Regions from separate parts of the Saccharothrix violaceirubra genome, predicted to be linked through region 2. Evidence: riboswitches for the same ligand, from Rfam matches in the RefSeq annotation. Region 2 holds a riboswitch; the other holds the start of a gene.
The links. A riboswitch is a leader RNA that binds a small molecule or an ion and turns the genes downstream of it on or off. The one in region 2 is predicted to bind thiamine pyrophosphate.
Positions count from the first base shown of each region.

Region 1: it holds a riboswitch for thiamine pyrophosphate, as region 2 does, so the genes downstream of both, F4559_RS28740 (thiamine ABC transporter substrate-binding protein) here and thiO (glycine oxidase ThiO) in region 2, are expected to answer to the same signal.

Region 1 covers NZ_JACHJS010000001.1:6,236,724-6,244,906, reverse strand. The annotation lists gene ychF (redox-regulated ATPase YchF) at 1-994, shown strand, start outside; gene F4559_RS28750 (mannosyltransferase) at 1,245-2,429, shown strand; gene F4559_RS28745 (4a-hydroxytetrahydrobiopterin dehydratase) at 2,385-2,678, opposite strand; TPP riboswitch at 2,712-2,824, shown strand; gene F4559_RS28740 (thiamine ABC transporter substrate-binding protein) at 2,813-3,850, shown strand; gene F4559_RS28735 (ABC transporter permease) at 3,826-5,403, shown strand; gene F4559_RS28730 (ABC transporter ATP-binding protein) at 5,403-6,377, shown strand; gene F4559_RS28725 (GNAT family N-acetyltransferase) at 6,367-6,873, opposite strand; gene F4559_RS28720 (ABC transporter permease) at 6,878-7,714, opposite strand; gene F4559_RS28715 (ABC transporter ATP-binding protein) at 7,711-8,183, opposite strand, start outside.
Region 2 covers NZ_JACHJS010000001.1:6,596,934-6,605,116, forward strand. The annotation lists gene thiC (phosphomethylpyrimidine synthase ThiC) at 1-1,074, shown strand, start outside; gene thiD (bifunctional hydroxymethylpyrimidine kinase/phosphomethylpyrimidine kinase) at 1,071-1,880, shown strand; gene F4559_RS30495 (TetR/AcrR family transcriptional regulator) at 1,894-2,421, opposite strand; gene F4559_RS30500 (SRPBCC domain-containing protein) at 2,499-2,936, shown strand; gene F4559_RS30505 (MarR family winged helix-turn-helix transcriptional regulator) at 3,063-3,494, opposite strand; gene F4559_RS30510 (thiazole synthase) at 3,590-4,351, opposite strand; gene thiS (sulfur carrier protein ThiS) at 4,353-4,553, opposite strand; gene thiO (glycine oxidase ThiO) at 4,550-5,542, opposite strand; TPP riboswitch at 5,537-5,648, opposite strand; gene thiE (thiamine phosphate synthase) at 5,688-6,323, shown strand; gene F4559_RS30530 (dioxygenase family protein) at 6,344-7,099, shown strand; gene F4559_RS30535 (S1 family peptidase) at 7,229-8,183, opposite strand, start outside.

The DNA.
Region 1 (8,183 bases), 360 kb from region 2:
GGCGAACTACCCGTTCGCGACCATCGAGCCGAACGTCGGCGTGGTGCCGCTGCCCGACGCGCGGCTGGCGAAGCTCGCGGAGATCTTCGGCTCGGAGCGCGAGGTGCCCGCCGTGGTGTCGTTCGTCGACATCGCGGGCATCGTGAAGGGCGCGTCGGAAGGCGCGGGCCTGGGCAACAAGTTCCTCGCCAACATCCGCGAGGCCAACGCGATCTGCCAGGTGATCCGCGTGTTCGCCGACGACGACGTGATCCACGTCGACGGCCGCGTGGACCCCGCGTCCGACATCGAGACGATCAACACCGAGCTGATCCTCGCCGACCTCCAGACCCTGGAGAAGGCGATCCCGCGCCTGGAGAAGGAGGCGCGCACGGTCAAGGACCGGCGCCCGGCGCTGGACGCGGCGAACAAGGCCAAGGAGATCCTCGACGGCGGTCGCACGCTGTTCTCGGCCCAGTCCGAAGTGGACGGCGACCTACTGCGCGAGCTGAGCCTGCTGACCACGAAGCCGTTCCTGTACGTGTTCAACGCCGACGAGTCCGTGCTCACCGACGACGCGAAGCTCAAGGAGCTGCGCGAGCTGGTCGCACCGGCCGACGCGGTGTTCCTCGACGCCAAGGTCGAGGCCGAGCTGCTGGAGCTGGACGAGGAGTCCGCCCGGGAGCTGCTGGAGTCGATCGGCCAGCACGAGCCGGGCCTGCACGCATTGGCCCGCGCCGGTTTCCACACGCTCGGGCTCCAGACCTACCTCACGGCCGGTCCCAAGGAGTCGCGTGCCTGGACGATCCCGCAGGGCGCCACGGCGCCGCAGGCGGCGGGCGTGATCCACACCGACTTCGAGCGCGGGTTCATCAAGGCCGAGGTCGTGTCGTTCGCGGACCTGGTCGAGGCGAAGTCGATGACCGCCGCGAAGGCGGCCGGCAAGGTCCGGATGGAGGGCAAGGACTACGTCATGGCCGACGGCGACGTGGTCGAGTTCCGCTTCAACGTCTGAGTGACGGTCGGGGCGGCGTCCACGCGGGACGCCGCCCCGACCGGGTCTCAGTGCAGCTGCTTGCGGCTGTGGCGGGCCATGGCGAAGACGCCACCGGCGGTGCCCAGCATGCCCAGTGCTGCGATCGCGAACACGACGATGTCGGCGGTCATGCGAATCCCCTTGCGTTGATCTCCCACTCGTCAGACGTCCGGGTACCCGGAATAGTGGCCTCGTAGTCACGCAATTCACACGATCGTGGAGGAACCTGGTGCACCTGCGAGCCGTCGAAGCCCGGTTGCTCGCCGTCGCGCCGTGGGTGTTCGGCGTGTCCCTGGCGGGCCACCTGCTCATGGTGGCGTTCCAGACCAAGATGACCATGATCGACCTCATGGTCTACCGGAACGGCTCGCCGGAGCTGTTCACCGGGAACCTCTACGACTGGCGACTGTCCGAGTTCTCCGACAAGTTCGCCCTGCCGTTCACCTATCCGCCGTTCTCGGCGTTGCTCTTCCTGCCGCTGTCGTGGATCCCGTGGGGCGCGGCCCGCTGGTTCTGGCAACTGCTGTCGCTGGCGTGCCTGTGGCTGATCACGAAGCAGTCGCTCCGGCTGATCGGCGCGCACGACTCCAGACGCGTCCTGCTGTGGACCGGCCTGCTGGTCTGGGTCGAGCCGGTGCGCACGACCCTCAACTACGGCCAGATCAACCTCGCGCTGTGCGCGTTGCTGCTCGTGACGTTGGTGAGCCTCAAGGACTCCGTCGCGGGCGCGGGCGTCGGCATCGCGGCAGGCATCAAGCTCACCCCGGCGATCTCCGGGCTCTACTTCCTGGTCACCAAGCGGTTCCGGGCCGCCGCGCTGTCCGCTGCCGCGTTCGTCGGCACGGTCGCGATCGGCTACGCCGTGAGCCCCGGCCAGTCCCACCGGTTCTGGTTCGAGCTGCTCGGCGACGCCGACCGCGTCGGCCCGGTCGGGTCGGCGATCAACCAGTCGCTGCGCGGCGCGCTGTCCCGCACGGTCGGCCACGACGTCGGCTCGGGCCCGGTCTACCTGGCGGGTGTGGCGGTGGCCGTGGCGCTCACCGCATGGGCGTTGCACGCGGCACGCCGCGACACGCTCGCCATGATCGTCGCGGTGCAGTTCCTGGGCCTGCTGGTCAGCCCGATCTCGTGGAGCCACCACTGGGTCTGGGTGGTGCCCGCGCTGATGTGGCTGCTCTACCGCGCGAACCACCCGATCGCCAGGATCACGGCCGGGCTGTGGGTCCTGGCGATCGGCGGCTACCTGATCTCGATCCTGCTCATCCTCCAGCCGTCCATCTGGATCATCGAACGGCCGTGGTACCTGTCGGCGCTGGGCTGGGCCTACCCGGCGCTCGGGCTGCTCACCCTCGTCGCGATCGTGGTCTCGCTACGCGTGCGCCGCGAGGACCCGGTCGATCTCCTCAGCCAGTGACACGTCCAGCGCGGTGATCCCGCCGCTGGAGTGCGTGGCGCACCGGAAGGTCAGCGTGCGCCACCGGATGTCGATGTCCGGGTGGTGGTCGTCGCGCTCCGCGATCTCCGCGACGCGGTCCACCACCTTGATCGCCTGCGCGAACGAGGACAGCTCGGCGGTGCGCACGAGGGCCGCGTTCCGGGCGATCCACCCGGGGAGGTGGGACAGGGCATTGGTCACCTGGTCGTCGGTCAGCAGTTCGGCCATGCGTCGAGCCTTCCACCCCGTCGAGTAAAATGCCTGTTCACCCACGGGAGTCCGGCGCGCCGGGCTGAGAGGGGGGCACGCCGGCCCCCGACCGTCCACACCTGATCCGGGTCATGCCGGTGTAGGGAGAGACGATGCTCCGCCGTGTCCTGGCCGCCGCCTCCGTGCTGGCGCTCGCCGCGTGTTCGGCCACCGAGCCGACCCCTTCGCAGGGCGAACGCGTGGTGACGCTCGTGACCCACGACTCGTTCGTGGTGAAGCCCGAACTGCTCGACGCGTTCAAGGCCGAGACCGGCATCACGGTCAAGCAGGTCGCCAGTGGCGACGCGGGCGAGCTGACCAACAAGCTCGTGCTCACCAAGGACAGCCCGATCGGCGACGTCGCGTTCGGCGTCGACTCCACGTTCGCCTCGCGCGCCCTCAAGGAGGGCGTGTTCGCCGAGTACGACAGCGGCGCGGCGAAGAACGGCGCCCAGCGGTACGCGCTCACGCCCGCGAACCGGCTGCACGCGGTCGACGTCGGCGACGTGTGCCTGAACTACGACATCGCCGCTTTGAAGGACAAGGGCGAGCCGCAGAAGTTCGCCGACCTGCTCGACCCGAAGTACAAGGACCTGCTCGTCGTCGAGGACCCGGCCACGTCCTCGCCGGGCCTGGCGTTCCTGCTGTCCACGATCGCCACGTACGGCGACGGCGGCGACAGCGACTGGCGCACCTACTGGGCCGGTCTGAAGGCCAACGGCGTCAAGGTCGTCAGCGGCTGGGAAGAGGCGTACACGCAGGACTTCTCCGGTTCGGCGGGCAAGGGGCCGCGGCCGATCGTGGTCTCCTACGCGTCGTCGCCGTCGGCCGAGATCGGCGCGGACGGCAACCCGCGCACCAGGGCCGTGTTCGACACCTGCTACCGCCAGGTCGAGTACGCGGGCGTGCTCAGCGGCGCCAAGAACACCGAGGACGCGCGCAAGGTCGTCGACTTCCTGCTCTCGGAGAAGTTCCAGTCGACCGTGGCCGAGAACATGTACGTGTACCCCTCGCGCGAGGGCGTCTCGCTGCCCGAGTCGTGGGCCAAGGCCGCGCCGCTGCCCCCGTCCTCCCGGACCGTGCCCGCCGACCTCCTCGACGCCAAGCGCGAGGAGTGGGTCAAGCAGTGGCGTTCGCTCGTCGTCGGCTGACCTGGGCGCTCGCGTCCCTGCTGCCGCTGGCGTTCCTGGGCGTCTTCTTCCTCTGGCCGGTCGTCGCGATCGTGGGCCTGGGCCTTCGTGACGGCGTCCAGGTCGACGCGGACACCTGGGGCCTGGTCGGGTTCACGCTCGGCCAGGCCGCCGCCGCGACGGCCGTGGCGCTGGTGGCCGGCCTGCCCGTGGCCTACCTGCTGGCCCGGTGTCGCGTGCGCGGCACCGGGGTGGTGCGCGCGGCCGTGATGGTGCCGTTCGTGCTGCCCACGGTCGTGGTCGGGTTGGCGTTCCGCGCGTTGTGGCCCGACGGCGGCGTGCTGCCGATCGTGCTGGCCAACGCGTTCTTCAACGTCGCCGTCGTGGCCCGCACGGTCGGCGGGCTGTGGGCGCGGCTGGACCGGCGGGTGGAGGACGCGGCCCGGTCTTTGGGCGCGTCCCGGCTGCGGGCGTTCCGGTCGGTCACGCTGCCCGCGCTGGCGCCCGCGATCGGGTCGGCGGCGGCCGTGGTGTTCCTGTTCTGCTCCACAGCGTTCGGGGTCGTGCTGGTGCTCGGCGGCGCCCGCTACCGCACGTTGGAGACCGAGATCTACCTGCGCACGGTCCAGTTGCTGGACCTGTCGGGCGCGGCGACGTTGTCGTTGCTCCAGTTCGCGGCCGTGATCGCGGTGCTGGTGATCGGCGTCGTGACCAGGCGCCGACGGGAACGCGGCCTGCCGCTGCGGGTCGAACCGCCGCGCCGGCCCGGCGGCGGCGAGTGGGTCGTGGTGGGCGCGGCGTGGCTGGTCGTCGGCGTGCTGCTGGTGCCGGTGGTCGCGTTGACCGTCCGCTCGCTGTCCACTGTGGATGGATGGAGCCTCGCGGGCTACCGGGCGCTGGCGGGTACCGGCGAACGGGGCACGCTCGTCGTGTCCGGGCTCGACGCGGCCGTGCGGTCGCTGCGCGCGGCCACCGACGCGACGATGATCGCGCTGGTCGTGGGCGTGCTGTCGGCGGTCGTGCTGGTCGGTCTGCGCCGGTCCGGGTCGTGGTTCGCCGAAACCCTGGACACCGCGCTGATGCTGCCGCTGGGCGTGTCGGCGGTGACGGTCGGCTTCGGCTACCTGATCACGATGGACGCGCTGCCCGGCGACTTCCGCACGTCACCGCTGCTGGTGCCGCTGGCCCAGGCGCTGGTCGTGACGCCGCTGGTCGTGCGGATCGTGCTGCCCGTGCTGCGCGCGGTCGACGAACGGCTGCGCCAGGCCGCCGCCACGCTGGGCGCGTCGCCGTGGCGGGTGTGGCGCGAGGTCGACTTCCCGCTGGCCTTCCGGTCGCTGGTCGCGGCGGCCGGGTTCGGGTTCGTGGTCGCGCTCGGCGAGTTCGGCGCGACCAGCTTCCTGGCCAGGCCGGACGCGGCCACGCTGCCGGTCGTGATCGCCCGGCTGATGTCGCGGCCCGGCCAGCTCAACAGCCAGCTGGCCTACGCGGCGTGCGTGCTGCTGATGGTCGTGACCACCGTGACCGTGCTGCTGATCGAACGGCTGCGCGTGCCCAGCAGCGGGGAGTTCTGATGGCGTTGGCAGTGCGTGGGCTCGACGTCCGCTACGGCGACGTGAAGGCGGTGTCCGGGGTCGACCTGGAGATCGCCGACGGCGAGGTCGTCGCGCTGCTCGGCCCTTCGGGATGCGGCAAGTCGACGCTGCTGCGGGCCGTGGCCGGACTGGAACGCCCCAGCGCGGGCACGATCGCGTGGGACGGCGGCGATCTCGCGCGCGTGCCCGTGCACCGGCGCGGATTCGGGCTCGTGTTCCAGGACGGGCAGCTGTTCCCGCACCGGGACGTGGCGGGCAACGTCGCGTTCGGGCCGCGCATGGCCGGTGTCGACAAAGCGACCCGGGACCGGCGCGTGGCCGACCTGCTCGCCCTGGTCGGCCTGGCCGACTACGGGCGGCGGCGGGTCACCGAGCTGTCCGGCGGCGAGCAGCAACGCGTCGCGTTGGCCCGCGCGTTGGCCGCCGAACCCCGGCTGCTGCTGCTCGACGAACCGCTGTCCGCGCTCGACCGGGCGTTGCGCGAACAGCTCGCGCTGGACCTGGCCCGACTGCTGCGCGACACCGGGGCCACCGCGTTGGTCGTGACGCACGACCACGACGAGGCGTTCACGCTCGCCGACCGCGTGGCCGTGCTGCGGGCCGGGCGGATCGTGCAGGTCGGGCCGCCCGTCGACGTGTGGCGGCGGCCGGCGGACGACGACACCGCGCGGTTCCTCGGCTGCGGCCGGGTGCTCGACGCGGACGCCGCCCGGCGCCTGGTCGGCGTCGACCACCGCGTGGGACTGCGGTCGACGGCGTTGCGGGTCGACGCCGACGGGTCGCTCGCGGGCGTGGTGCGGGCACGCGTCCACCGGCGTGACCACGTGCGGCTGGTCGTCGTGGTCGACGGCGAGGGCGAGTTCGACGCGGTCGCCCCGGTCGCCCGTCCCCCCGAACCGGGCGACCGGGTGCGGTTGGCCGTCGACGACGACGGCCTCGCGCTCATCGGCTGAGCGCGTACTCCACGTCGCCGTGCTCGGCGCCCGGGATCGGGTCCGGCCAGTCCTCGTGGAACGTCCGCACGTACACCAGCCCGGCCTTCTCCAGCACCCGTCGCGACCCGGTGTTCACCGCCATCGCGGTGGCCACGACCCGGTGGACGCCCAGGTCGGCGAACCCCTTGGCGACCAGCGCGGTCGCACCCTCGGTCGCGTACCCGCGGCCCCAGGACGACGGGTGCAGCCGGTAGCCGAGTTCGCGCACGCCCTCGGCCACCGGACTCAGCTCGAACCAGCCGACGAACGCGCCCGAGGACTTCTCGATCCCCGCCCACCAGCCGACCCCGCCGACCACCTTCGGCATGACCTCGCGTTCGACCTCGTCGCGTGGCACCGGGCGGCCGGTGTCGATGTAGCGCATCACGTCCGGCTCGGCCAGGAGCCGCGCGACGTCGTCGACGTCGGAAGGTTCGATGGCGCGCAGCACCAGGCGTGGGGTCTCCAGGAACATGGGCCTAATTGTCCTTGGTGGACAAGCGGATCACCGCGAGCGACAGTCCGACCAGGATGTAGCAGCCGGCGACGGCCGTCGCGTTCCACAGCTGCCCGGTCGGCAGCGGGTCGCGCATGACGTCGGCCAGCCCCTCCCACGTGGACGTGATCAGGTACGGGCGCAGCCACGACAGCGAGTCGAACAGGCCCAGCACGGTGAACACGATCGTCCCGGCCAACGTCGAGGCCATCACGACCAGCGGGTGCTCGGTGCACGTGGAGATCGCCAGCGCGATCGCCGCGACCCCCCACATCTGCACGACGACCAGCACGGCGGTCAACCCCACCCGGCCCAGGCCCGCGCCGAACGGCAGCGTGCTGCCCGACAGCGTCAACAGGCCGTCGCCGCCGAACAGCAGCACGCCCACGACCACGCCGACCACGGTGATCAACGCGACCGCCAGCACCGACATCGTGGCGATGCCGAACGACTTGATCGCCAGCAGCCGCACCTTGCCCACCGGCGAGATCATCAGCCCGCGCAGCGTGCCGTGCTGGGCCTCGCCCGCGATCCCGTCCGCCGACCAGATCGCGGCGACCAGCGGCAGCAGCATGGGCAACGCCAGGAACAGCGTGAACACCGGCAGCGCCAGGCCGTTGCCGCCGATGATCGCCGAGATGCCCGGACCTTCCGGCGGCGAACCGTCGGTGACCGAGAACCACAGGCCGACCCCGGCCAGGATCGGCACCAGGCACAGCGACGCCAACCCGATCACCGTGCGCGGGCGGCGCAGGATCCAGCGCAGCTCCGAGCGCAGTTGCCGGCCCAGTGGCGCGCGCGTCGCGACCGCGGTGCTCATCGCGCCCCCTCCTCGATCGTGTCCACGGCCGACAGGCTGTGCTCGGACTCCTCGGCGTCGGTGAGCCGGGCGAACAGGTCTTCCAGGCCCGCGCGGTGCCGGCGGGCCTCGTGCACCTCGACACCGGCCTCGACCAGCGTCCGCACCACCACGGGTGCGGTCGTGCCGATCAGCTCGACCCGGATGCCCTCCCCGAGCGGCCGGGCCGAGATCCGGCCCGCGCGCAACGCGGTCAGTGCCGCGTCCACGTCCGGCGTCTCGATCAGCAGCGCGCTGCTGTCGGCCTGGAGCAGTTCGGTCAGGCCGCCCTGGGCCACGACCGTGCCGCGGTGCAGCACGGCGACGTGCGTGCAGATCGCCTCGATCTCGCTGAGCAGGTGCGACGACACCACGACCGTGCTGCCGTCCGCGTGCAGGTCGGCGATCACCTTGCGCACCTCGCGGGTGCCCGCCGGGTCGAGGCCGTTGG
Region 2 (8,183 bases):
TGGATCATGCGGAACTCGCCGGTGCCGATCGGCACGGTGCCGATCTACCAGGCGCTGGAGAAGGTGGACGGCGATCCGGCGAAGCTGTCGTGGGAGGTCTACCGCGACACCGTGGTCGAGCAGGCCGAGCAGGGCGTCGACTACATGACCGTGCACGCGGGCGTGCTGCTGCGGTACGTGCCGCTGACCGCGAAACGGGTCACGGGCATCGTATCGCGCGGCGGGTCGATCATGGCCGCGTGGTGCTTGGCGCACCACAAGGAGAGCTTCCTCTACACGCACTTCGAGGAGCTGTGCGACATCCTGCGCACGTACGACGTGACGTTCTCGCTGGGTGACGGGCTACGGCCGGGGTCGATCGCGGACGCCAACGACGAGGCCCAGTTCGCGGAGCTGCGCACGCTCGGCGAGTTGACGCACGTCGCGCGGGCGCGGGACGTGCAGGTCATGATCGAGGGCCCGGGTCACGTGCCGATGCACAAGATCGCGGAGAACGTGCGGCTGGAAGAGGAGTGGTGCGGCGAGGCGCCGTTCTACACGCTCGGACCGCTGGCCACCGACGTGGCGCCCGCGTACGACCACATCACGTCGGCGATCGGCGCGGCGCAGATCGGCTGGCTGGGCACGGCGATGCTGTGCTACGTCACGCCCAAGGAGCACCTGGGCCTGCCCAACCGGGACGACGTGAAGACCGGCGTGATCACGTACAAGATCGCGGCGCACTCGGCGGACCTGGCCAAGGGGCACCCCGGCGTGCAGGACTGGGACGACGCGCTGTCCAAGGCGCGGTTCGAGTTCCGGTGGGAGGACCAGTTCAACCTGTCGCTGGACCCCGACACCGCACGGTCGTACCACGACGAGACGCTGCCGGCGGCGCCCGCGAAGACCGCGCACTTCTGCTCGATGTGCGGGCCGAAGTTCTGCTCGATGAAGATCACGCAGGACGTGCGGCGATACGCCGAGGAGCGCGGTCTGTCCACTGTGGAGGCCATCGAGGCGGGCATGTCGGAGAAGTCCGGCGAGTTCGCCGACCAGGGCAACAAGGTCTACCTGCCGGTGGTGGACTCGCCGTGACCACGCCGCCGAAGGTCCTCACCATCGCGGGCTCGGACTCCGGCGGCGGCGCGGGGTTGCAGGCCGACCTGCGGGCGTTGTTCGCGTGCGGCGTGCACGGGATGACCGCCGTGACGGCGGTGACCGTGCAGAACTCGCTGGGCGTGACCGGGTACACCGAGATCCCGGCGGACGTGGTCGCCGCGCAGATCGTGGCGGTGGCCTCGGACATCGGGGTCGACGCGGCCAAGACCGGGATGCTCGCCTCGGCGGCGATCATCGAGGCGGTGGCGGACGCGTGCGACCGGGTGGGGATCGGTGCGGCCGTTCCGTTCGTGGTCGACCCGGTCGCGGCGTCGATGCACGGGGACCCGTTGTTGGCGGACGCGGCGTTGGACGCGTTGCGGGTGTTGCTGTTCCCGCGCGCGACGATCGTGACGCCGAACCTGGACGAGGTGCGCTTGCTCGTCGGCGTGGACGTGAAGTCGCGTGAAGACCAGTACGAGGCGGCACGGGCGTTGCACGCGCTCGGGCCGCGGTGGGTGCTGGTCAAGGGCGGCCACCTGTGGACGGATCCGCAGTGCGTCGACCTGTTGTACGACGGGTCGGAGTTCCTGGAACTGCCCGGTCCGCGGTACGACGTGAAGCACACGCACGGCAGCGGCGACACGTTGGCGTCGGCGATCTCGTCGCGGTTGGCGCGGGGCGAGGACGTGCCGACGGCGGTGCGGTACGGCAAGGAGTTCATCGTGCGGTCCGTGGCGGCGGCGTACCCGCTGGGCGCGGGCGTGGGACCGGTGTCGCCGTTGTGGCGGTTGGCGGACTAGGAGGTCGGCGCGTTCACCCGAGGCGGTCGAGGTAGTTCCGGTACAGGTCGACGAGGTCGACGGTGTCCGGGTCGAGCAGCCACTGGGTGAGCGCGCCCTCCAGGAAGGCCACCAGTTCCACGGCCGTCGCCTCGCCGACGATCGTGGCGAACGCGGCGCGCAGCAGGCGGTTGCGGGTGCGGAAGCGTTCCCGTACCGGGGAGTCCCGGGCGAGGTGTTCGGCCTGGAGCACGGCGTGGAGCGTGGCCAGACCACGGTGGCGCGCGGTGTGTTCGGCGTCGGAGAGCAGGGCTTTCTTCAGCCCTTCGAGGCCGTGGCCCGCGTGTTCGGCGACGCGGGCGGCCGAGCGGGCGTCGAACTCGTCGAGGACCGCTTCGAGCAGGTTCTCCTTGCTGCCGAAGTGGTGGATCACCGCCGACGGGGTGACCCCGGCGCGTTTGGCGATGGCGGCGACACCCGTGCCCGCGTAGCCCTGCGTGCCGAAGAGGTGGATCGCGGCGTCGACGAGATCGCGGCGTCGTTCGACCCCGCGTCGTTGCACCTGCCCTTTGATCCCGGCGATACCGGGGATCTTAACCGGGTGCGCCCGTGGCCTGGAGCTGATTATCCTGCACGACCATGCAGGAAAATGAGCTGAGGACCGAGATCACGATCTCGGCGCCGGTCGCCGTCGTATGGGCTGTCCTGGTGGACTTCCCCCGGTACGCGGAGTGGAACTCGCAGATCGCCTACGTGTCGGGCGCGGCCGTGGCGGGCACGCCCGTGCGTACGCGGGCGGCGTGGGGCTCGCCGGCCGAGCGCGAGTTCGAGGGGGTGATCACGGATGTCGAGGAGAACGCTTTGCTGGCGTCGGAAGGCGGCGACCCGGAGCTGTTCTTCGGCCGCCACCGCTGGGAGTTGGCGCCGGTCGACGGCGGAACCCTCCTGGTCAACCGCGAAACCTGGACCGGCCCCCTGGCAGCCTCGGTCTACGCGGAGAGCGCCGACCTGCTCCGGTCCGAGTTCACCACGTTCAACCAGGCCCTCGCGTCCGAGGCCGCGCGAGTTATGCACTGAGACACCGCGAGTTGTGCGTTCGGACACCATGAAATGTGCACTCGGGCACCCGAGGCCCCGTCCCGAACGCACATTTCGTAGTGCTTGAACGTATAACTCGCAGTGTCCGAACGTATAACTCGCGGGCTAGGGGGTTTCGCCGACCAGGTCTTCCAGGGCGGGGAGGGCGTCGACCAACGCGGACTGGTGCGCGGGACTGAGCTGCTCGATCCGGCGCTGGAGTTCGTGCACGCGCGCGGAACGCACGCCGGACACCATGGTCTCGCCCTCGGGGGTCGGGGTCGCCAGCCAAGCCCGGCCGTCCTGCGGATCGGGCTCCCGCGTCACGTAGCCGGCCTCCACCAGCGCCGCCACGATGCGGGACAGGGTCGGCGGCGCCACGCCCTCCTTCGTCGCCAGGTCGCCCAGTCGCATCGGACCGCAGCGGGCCAACGTCGCCAGCGCCGACACGGCGCCCGGACCGAGCCCCGGCGAACCGGTCCGGCGCAGCAGGCGGGAAAGCCTGCCGATAGCGAGGTACAGCCGCGCGGTGGCGTCCTCGACCTGGTCGGCCGTCACGGGCGTGGTCCTCCTCGGTGACCCGGCGATGAGAATGGTTCAGCATCCATCATCGCGTACCGATCGGCCACCGCCCGTCGGGGGAGTTCGCGTTGCTACGCGTCGACGTCCGGGCTCGACGCGTGCGCCCAGAACCGGCGCGGGATCCGGCCGGCGAGCCTGGCGGACCTGCCCGCTTCCACGGCCGAACGCATGGCGCGCGCCATCAGCTCCGGGTCCTGCGCCCTGGTCACCGCAGTGGCCAAGAGCACAGCGGAACAGCCGAGTTCCATGGCCAGCGCGGCATCCGAGGCCGTGCCGACGCCCGCGTCCAGGATCACCGGCACGCCCGCGCGCGCGACGATCAGCTCGATGTTGTGCGGGTTGCGGATGCCCAGCCCCGTCCCGATCGGCGAGCCCAACGGCATCACGGTCGCGCAGCCCACGTCCTCCAGCCGCCGCGCCAGCACCGGGTCGTCGTTGGTGTAGGGCAGGACCACGAACCCGTCGTCGACGAGCCGTTCGGCGGCGTCGAGCAGTTCGACCGGGTCGGGCAGCAGGGTCCGGTCGTCGTGCACGACCTCCAGCTTCACCCACGACGTGCCCAGGGCCTCACGGGCCAGGCGCGCGGTCAGCACGGCCTCGGCCGCGGTCCGGCAGCCGGCCGTGTTGGGCAGGGTCTCGATCCCCAAGCGCCGCAACAGTTCCAGCACGCCCGTGCCGCCGCCCGCGTCCATGCGCCGCATCGCCACGGTCGTCAGCTCGGTGCCGGCCGCCACGAGCGCGCGTTCCAGCACGGACAGGTTCGCCGCGCCGCCCGTGCCCATCACGAGCCGCGAGCCGAACTCGCGTCCGGCGATCACCAGCGGGTCGTCCACGTCAGCCTCCCTGCACGGCGGTGAGCACCTCGACCACGCCGCCTTCCGGCACGGTCGTCGTCGGCCACGCGGCACGCGGCACGACCTCGCCGTCTAGTGCGACCGCGACCCCGGCGGCCGGTGCGCCGAGCAGGGCGAGCACGGCGGCGACGGTGGCACCGTCGACGAGTTCGCGCTCGGTGCCGTTGATCTTCGCCTTCACCTTCGTCCTCCTTCGCCCACCAGCTCCAGGACCCGTCGTGCGGTCACGGGCGCGAGCAGCAGCCCGTTGCGGTGGTGGCCGGTCGCGGCGAGCACGCCCGGCTCCAGCCACCGGACGACCGGCGCGTTGTCGGGACTGCCCGCGCGGAACCCGACGGCGGTCTCGGCCAGCGCGTACCCGGCGATGCCCGGCCACACGACCTCGCCGTCCCGCAGCAGGTCGCGCACGCCGCCGACGGTCACGTCCGCGTCGAAACCGGCCTCGTACTGGGTGGCGCCGAGCACGATCCCGTCGGCGCGCGGCACGAGGTAGACCTGGCGTCCTTCGACGTGCGCGCGGATCGTGTGGCGTGGTGGCGGCAACGCGCCGGGTCGCGTGGAAAGCCGCAGGATCTCGCCTTTCACGGGCCGGATCACGGTGCGCAGGGCCGGGTGCAGGTCGCGGCTCCACGCGCCGGCGGCGATCACCGTGACCGGCGAGTCGGCGCCGTCGACGAACCGCACCCCGTGCCCGGCGCACGCGGCGCGCAACGCCGCCAGCAGGACCCGGTTGTCCACCGAGAGGTCGCCGGGCACCGACAGTCCACTTCGGACGGACGTGCCCAGGCCGGGTTCCAGCGCGCGCAGTCCGCGGCCCGTGAGCCGGTCCGCCGCACGCCCCCGCGCGGCGAGGTAGCCGCACAACTGGTCGAGCACGGCGGTGTCCGCGCCGTCGACGCCGACGGCCAGCGTGCCCACCGGGCTGAGCGGCACGCCCAGGTCCGCGGCGAACGCGGGCCACAGCCCCAGGGACTCCACGCCGAGGTCGAGCACGTCCTCGTCGCCGGGCCAGGCCTCGGTGATCGGCGCGAGCATCCCGCCCGCGACGTGCGAACCGCCGTGCCGGGAACCTCGGTCGACGACCGCGACCGCGTAGTCCGCGCGCGCGAGCGTCCACGCGACGGACAGACCGATCACGCCGCCGCCGAGCACGGTCACATCAGTAGTCAAGGCATTCACGCTCCCTGCGCCGGCATGACCCGGATCAGGTTCGACGGTCGGAGCGACGCCACGCTCCCTCTCAGCCCGGTCTCTCCGGACTCCCGTGCGGACCGCCTTCACCGTAGCGCACGGTCCACCGGTTACGGTGCGGCCCGTGCCCGGACTCGACGCCTCAGCGCTCCGCCGTCGCCTCGCCGACGCCACCCTCTACCTGTGCACGCCGAACCGGCCCGACCTCGGGGAGTTCGTCGACGCGGCGTTGACGGGTGGCGTGGACATCGTGCAGTTGCGGGACAAGACGTTGGAGGCGCGGCAGGAGTTGGCCGCGTTGGAGGTCATGGCCGAGGCGTGCGCGCGGCACGGCGCGTTGTTGGCCGTCAACGACCGGGCGGACGTGGCGCTCGCGGCGTCGGCCGACGTGTTGCACCTGGGGCAGGACGACTTGCCGGTGTCGGTGGCGCGGCGGATCGTGGGCGACGACGTGGTGATCGGGCGGTCGACGCACGACGTGGCGCAGGCCGGCGCGGCGGCCGTCGAACCGGGGGTCGACTACTTCTGCACGGGTCCGTGCTGGCCGACGCCGACCAAGCCGGGGCGGCCGGCGCCGGGGCTGGACCTCGTGCGCGCGACCGTCGGCGCCGCACGGCCGTGGTTCGCGATCGGCGGGATCGACGGGCGGCGGCTGCCCGAGGTCCTGGCGGCGGGCGCGACGCGGGTGGTGGTCGTGCGGGCGATCACGGAGGCCGAGGACCCGCGTGCGGCGGCCGTCTCGTTGAAACTTCAACTATGAGGCGTACTCTGGTTCCCGTGATGCCTGTGTTGTACCTGGGCCACGGCGCTCCCCCGCTGGCCGACGACGAACGGTGGGCCTCGGAGCTGAACGCCTGGTCCGCGACCCTCCCGCGCCCGGAGTCGATCCTCATCGTGTCCGCGCACTGGGAGAACGACCCGCTCACGCTCGGCGCCACGCGGACCGTGCCGCTGACGTACGACTTCTGGGGCTTCCCGCGGCGGTATTACGAGGTGACCTACGAGGCACCCGGTGCGCCGGAGCTGGCGGCGGCCGTCGCCGGGCTGGTCGGCGAGCCCGTCGTCCAGGACGAGGAACGCGGGCTCGACCACGGCGCCTACGTGCCGTTGAAGGAGATGTACCCGGACGCGGACGTGCCGGTCCTCCAGATGTCGATGCCGACGCTGGACCCGCGCCGGCTGTTCGAGGTGGGCCGCAAGCTCGCGCCGTTGCGCGACCAGGGCGTGCTGATCGTGGGGTCGGGGTTCATGACGCACAACCTGAGCTGCGTGGACATGAGCCGGCCCGCCGACTACGCGCCGCCGTCCTGGTCGGCCGAGTTCGACGACTGGGCCGGGCGGGCGCTCGACGACGGCGACGTGGACACGTTGCTGGACTTCGCGCACAAGGCGCCGGCGGCCGGGATCGCCCACCCGCGCACCGAGCACCTGGCGCCGTTGTTCGTGTCGCTGGGTGCCAGTGCCGACCAGCGGTCCCGGACGACGGTCGACGGGTTCTGGTACGGGCTGTCCAAGCGGTCCGTGCAGTTCGACTGACCCGATCGAGGATGCCTGAGTGCATAACTCGCGGTGTCCGAGTGCACGACTCGCGGTGTCCGAACGTATAACTCGCGCGGACGCCCCGATGCGGGCAGGCATCGGGGCGTCCGGGTCGGAATGCAGGGGTCAGCCGGTGGTCAGGGTGAGGCGGTAGGCGCTCAGCGCCTCGCCGACCGGCTGGAAGTAGGTCGTGCCGCCGGACGAGCAGTTGCCCGAGCCGCCGGAGGTCATGCCCTGGGCCGAGCCGAAGCCGGTGCCCGCGACGGCCGAGCCGCCGGAGTCGCCGGGCTCCGCGCAGGCGCTGGTGCGGATCAGGCCCTGCACCGAACCCTGCGGGTAGTTGACCGTGGCGTTGCGGGCCTGGATCGAGCCGCAGCGCCACTGGGTCGTCGAGCCGGAGCGGCAGATCTGCGCGCCGGTCGCGGCCTCGGTGGCGTCCTTCACCGTGACGTTCGAGCCGTTGTAGCGGTTGACCCACGGCTTCGAGGTCCAGCTGGAGTTCGTCGCGACCCAGGCGTAGTCGTTGCCCGGGAACGACGAGCCGCGGAACGTGCCCTGCGACTGCCGGTTGACGCCGGTGGTCGTGTTGCCCGACTTTCCGCAGTGGCCGGCGGTCACGAAGCCGCCGGTGACCGCGAAGCCGACCGAGCAGCGGCTGCCGCTGCCGATGTAGTACGCGTCGCCGCCGCGGGTGTCGGCCAGCGTGGTGGGCGACTCGGTGACCTCGACCACGCGCACGGCGGGGCTGAGGGTCTTCGCGCCGGCGATGAACTTGTCGGCCGCGGCGTCGCGGGTGAGCTTGTTCACCTCGACGACGACCGTGTTGGACGCGTCGTCCACGTGCCAGCCGGTGATCGACACGGGTGCCGAGGTCCGGTCGAGGGAGGACTTGGTGCCGGCGAGCTGCCTGGCCGAGTAGGTCACGACCTTGACGTCCGCGCCGAACGCACGGGCGACGCCGGTGCGGCGGGCGTCGGTGACACCCACGGTCAGGCGGCCGGTCGACGCGTCGATCCAGGAGCCGGCGAAGCTGTCGCCGAGGCCGGCGCGCGCGGCCCGCTCGACCTGTCCGGCCTTCGTG